DNA from 2 places in the Terrabacter sp. AAH1 genome. Region 2 is predicted to be linked to the other one. Evidence: riboswitches for the same ligand, from Rfam matches in the RefSeq annotation. Region 2 holds a riboswitch; the other holds the start of a gene.
What was found. A riboswitch is a leader RNA that binds a small molecule or an ion and turns the genes downstream of it on or off. The one in region 2 is predicted to bind S-adenosylmethionine.

Region 1: it holds a riboswitch for S-adenosylmethionine, as region 2 does, so the genes downstream of both, ACXR8F_RS16750 (bifunctional o-acetylhomoserine/o-acetylserine sulfhydrylase) here and metX (homoserine O-acetyltransferase MetX) in region 2, are expected to answer to the same signal.

The regions. Positions count from the first base shown of each region.
Region 1 is NZ_JBTJJV010000012.1:58,237-60,428, forward strand. It holds gene ACXR8F_RS16750 (bifunctional o-acetylhomoserine/o-acetylserine sulfhydrylase) at 47-1,363, opposite strand; SAM riboswitch class IV at 1,455-1,574, opposite strand; gene ACXR8F_RS16755 (acyltransferase family protein) at 1,710-2,192, shown strand, end outside.
Region 2 is NZ_JBTJJV010000007.1:130,343-132,534, forward strand. It holds gene ACXR8F_RS12930 (DUF4192 domain-containing protein) at 1-755, shown strand, start outside; SAM riboswitch class IV at 858-972, shown strand; gene metX (homoserine O-acetyltransferase MetX) at 988-2,192, shown strand, end outside.

The sequences.
Region 1 (2,192 bases), on a different contig from region 2:
CATGGTGCCAGCCGTGCCGATCCGCCACACCCCGGTGTTCCGGGTGTCAGGCCTTCGCGGCGGTGAAGCCCTGCTCGAGGTCGGCGACGATGTCGTCGATGTTCTCGATGCCGACCGAGAGGCGCACGAGGCCGGGAGTCACGCCCGCAGCCAGACGGTCCTCCTCCGGACCCTGCGAGTGGGTCGTCGACGCCGGGTGGATGACGAGGGAGCGCACGTCGCCGATGTTCGCGACGTGGCTGTGCAGCGTCAGCGCCTCCACGAACTTCTTGCCCGCCTCGAGTCCGCCGGCGATCTCGAAGGAGAGCACGGCACCTGCCCCGCGGGGCGCGTACTTCTGCGCGTTCGCGTGAGAAGGGTTGTCGGGCAAGGACGCCCACACGACGCGCTCGACCTGGTCGTGGGCCTGGAGGTAGGCGGCGACCTTGGCCGCGTTCTCCAGGTGACGCTCGATGCGCAACGACAGCGTCTCGAGTCCCTGCGCGATGAGGAACGCGTTGAAGGGCGCCGCTGACGGGCCGAGGTCGCGCAGCAGCTGCACGCGGGCCTTGAGGATGTAGGCGAGGTTGGCGCCGAGCGGGCTGCCGACGCCGAGGTCACGCGCGAAGACGAGGCCGTGGTAGCTCTCCTCGGGCGTGTTGTAGTTGGGGAATTTCTCGGCGTCCTTGGCGTAGTCGAACCGGCCCGCGTCGACGATGACGCCCGCGATGGACGTGCCGTGGCCGCCGAGGTACTTCGTCGCGGAGTGCACGACGACGTCGGCGCCCCACTCGATCGGGCGGATGACGTACGGGGTCGCAATGGTGTTGTCGACGACGAGCGGCACTCCGACCTCGTGGGCGAGACCGGCCACGGCCTCGATGTCGAGCACCTCGGCCTTGGGGTTGGCGATCGTCTCGCCGAAGAACGCCTTGGTGTTGGGCCGCACGGCCGCGCGCCAGGAGTCGATCGACGTCGGGTCCTCGACGAAGCTCACCTGGACGCCGAGCTTGGGCAGGGTGAACTTCAGCAGGTTCACCGTGCCGCCGTAGAGGCTCGGCGACGCGACGATGTGGTCACCGGCCTCGGCGATGTTGAGCAGGGCCAAGGTGGTGGCGGACTGGCCCGACGCGACGAGGAGCGCGCCCACGCCGCCCTCGAGAGCGGCGATGCGCTGCTCCACGACGTCGGTCGTCGGGTTCATGATGCGGGTGTAGATGTTGCCGAACTCCCTGAGCCCGAACAGGTTCGCCGCGTGGTCCGTGTCGTTGAAGACGTAGCTCGTGGTCTGGTAGATCGGCAGGGCGCGCGCCCCGGTGGCACTGTCGGCGCTCTGGCCGGCGTGGATCTGCTTGGTCTCGAAGGACCAGTTGGGCTCGGTCATCTCTCGTGTGCTCTTCCTCAGTCGTGTCGATGACCGGGCCCGTGACGGGTGATCGGGCCGGCGCACCGACGGGTCGGTGCGGGAGAGGAGCTCTCCGCGCTTGCCCGAGCGCCGGATGGCGTCGACGGGCCAGGTCCTCACCCGGGGCACCCCGCCGCGGTGGGAGGGTTGCCGGCCAGCGAGCCGGGGCTTGGCGCTGGCACTCATGACCTACTCGCGAGTGTACGTACGCGCGTCCGGCAGGTGGGAGCGCGTGTCCTCATCGTGGGACGGAGAGTCGGAAGGCGGCCGATTCGGCGGCGAGACGATTCGCCGGAAGTGTGCAAGGCTCGGTAAGTTTCGCGAAATGTTTCCGTCCCCACCCGCCCCCGTCAGCGGGCGACGCACGCCATCAGGCGGTTCGCGTCTCGCCCTGCTCGACCTGCTGCGGTTCGTGGCGGCAGCCGCGGTCGTGCTCTACCACTTCACCGCCCGCTCGGGGCCTGCGTGGCCCGAGCGCACCGTCGAGATCTTCCCGACACTGCACCAGTTCACGAAGTACGGCTACCTCGGCGTGGAACTCTTCTTCTTCGTCTCCGGCTTCGTGATCCTCATGACGGCCTGGGGCCGGGACCTGCCCGGCTACGTGGCGTCGCGCATCGCGCGACTCTTCCCCGCCTACTGGGTCGCCGTGCTCGCCACGGGTGCCCTCCTCATCTCCGCCGGCTCACGCCTCAAGCACGTAGGCCCGCGTGAGGTACTGATGAACCTCACCATGGTGCAGGCGCCGTTCGGCGTGCGTGATGTCGACGGCGTCTACTGGACGCTCTGGGTGGAGCTCCGGTTCTAC
Region 2 (2,192 bases):
TGGCGCTCGGCCACTCCGTGCTTCCCGACCGTGCCGGTCTGGCCCGCCTGGTCGAGCCCCTCGAGGCCTCCGCCCCGCGGTATGCGCTCACGGTCGGCGCCATCGAGGACTGGCAGCGGCGGTTCGCCGAGGCCGCACGCCCTTCGCGCAGGCCCGGCCCTGCCCGCGGCGGCCTGAGCGTGCTCGACGGCGGTGAGCTGTCGGCGCGACAGTTCCTCGTCAACGACGCGCTGGTGGCCTGGGGCGGCCTGCTGCACGGTGAGATCGAGGGATTCGGGCTCGAGCACTGGTTGCCGGCGGTGGTCGGCCCTCTTGGCGACAGGGAGTTTCGCGATGCCCTCGTCGGGTGGCTCTGCCCCGGTGCGTCCTCGCTCGAGTCGCTCCCCGACGAGCTCGTGACGATGCTGGAGGTGTTCCTCGGTCCCGACCTCCGGGTCTTCTCTGCGACGCCGGCGGGCCAGGTCGGGGCGACGGGCTCCGCCGGCCGCCTGGACCCGGAGGGTTGGGACGACTGGGACCACGCTGCCGCGCCGCGCCTGCTGCTCTCCCGGCTCGAGGCGGTGTGCCGCATGACGCCGGCCGCCCACGCCGCCCCCGTGCTGTCGCTGCTCGCCTCGCTGGCCTGGTGGTCCGGTGACGGGGCCCGTGCCGGCATCGCGGCCGACCGGGCGCTCGAGCTGGAGCCCGACAACCGCCTGGCCGGGCTGGTCCGGCAGTCGCTCGACCACGGCCTTCGCCCGCCGGCCTGCGCATGAGTGGGGCGACCGTCACGGTGTCCTGCGGACCCGGTGGTCGTCGCGTCCAGGTCGTGGACCGGAGCCTCGGCTGCCGCATCGGGCTCGGTTATGGTGGGTCCAGGTCATGAGTGCCAGCGACAAGCCCCGGCTCGCTGGTCGGCAACCCTCCTTCGCGGTGGGGTGCCCCGGGTGAAGACCTGGCCACACCCGTCCCGGGTGTGCGCAAGCGCGAAGAGCGAGGAGTGCCTTGATGACCGTTACCCACGGGACGCAGAGCACGCGACGCCTGACGCGCCCGGCCGCCGCTCCCGGCTCCGCACCCTCTGTCGACTCCCGTCGCGTCGGGCACGAGCAGGCCCACGACGAGTCGTCGCGACGGCAGCGGACCGACGGCGCGTGGCGTGACGGCGACCCGGTCGGCCGGCGGCAGTTCGCGACGATCGGCGACGTGGAGCTCGAGCGCGGGGGACTGGTGCCCGACGTCCGTCTCGCCTACGAGACGTGGGGCCGGCTCAACGAGGCCAAGGACAACGTCATCCTCGTCGAGCACGCGCTGACCGGCGACAGCCACGTCGTGGGCGAGGCCGGCGACGGTCACGCGTCGCCGGGGTGGTGGAACTCCCTCATCGGCGCCGGCCGCACCGTCGACCCCGACGAGTGGTTCGTCATCGCCGCGAACGTGCTCGGCGGCTGCCAGGGCAGCACCGGCCCCGCGAGCACGGCTCCCGACGGAGAGGCCTGGGGGAGCAGGTTCCCCTATGTCACCGTGCGAGACCAGGTCGCGGCCGAGCGGGCACTGCTCGACCAGCTGGGCATCCGCCGGCTCGCCGCGGTCGTCGGCGGCTCCATGGGCGGGATGCGGGCCATCGAGTGGGCGGTCACCCACCCCGCCGACGTCGACCGCTGCATCGTCCTCGCGTCGACGGCGTACGCGACGGCTGACCAGATCGCCTGGTGCCAGCCGCAGCTGCTGGCGATCCGCAACGACCCGGACTTCGCCGGGGGCGACTACTACGCGGGCGACCGTCGGCCCGATGCCGGGCTCGGTCTCGCGCGTCGCATCGCCCACATCACCTACCGCACCGAGACCGAGCTCGACGAGCGTTTCGGCCGCGAGGCCCAGCTCGGCGAGGACCCCCTCCGAGCAGGTGACCGCGGCCGCTTCGCCGTCGAGTCCTACCTGGACCACCATGCCGGCAAGCTCGCCCGCCGCTTCGACGCCAACTCCTACCTCGTGCTCACCGAGGCCATGAACTCCCACGACGTCGGACGCGACCGTGGCGGCGTCGCCGCGGCTCTCGCTCGCGTCGAGGCGGACTGCACGATCGTCTCCGTCGACACCGACCGGCTCTACCCGCCGCGGCTGTCCGACGACCTGCACTCGGCGCTGCGCCGCTCGCACCGCGAGCACATCACGTCGGCGTTCGGCCACGACGGCTTCCTCATCGAGGAGGA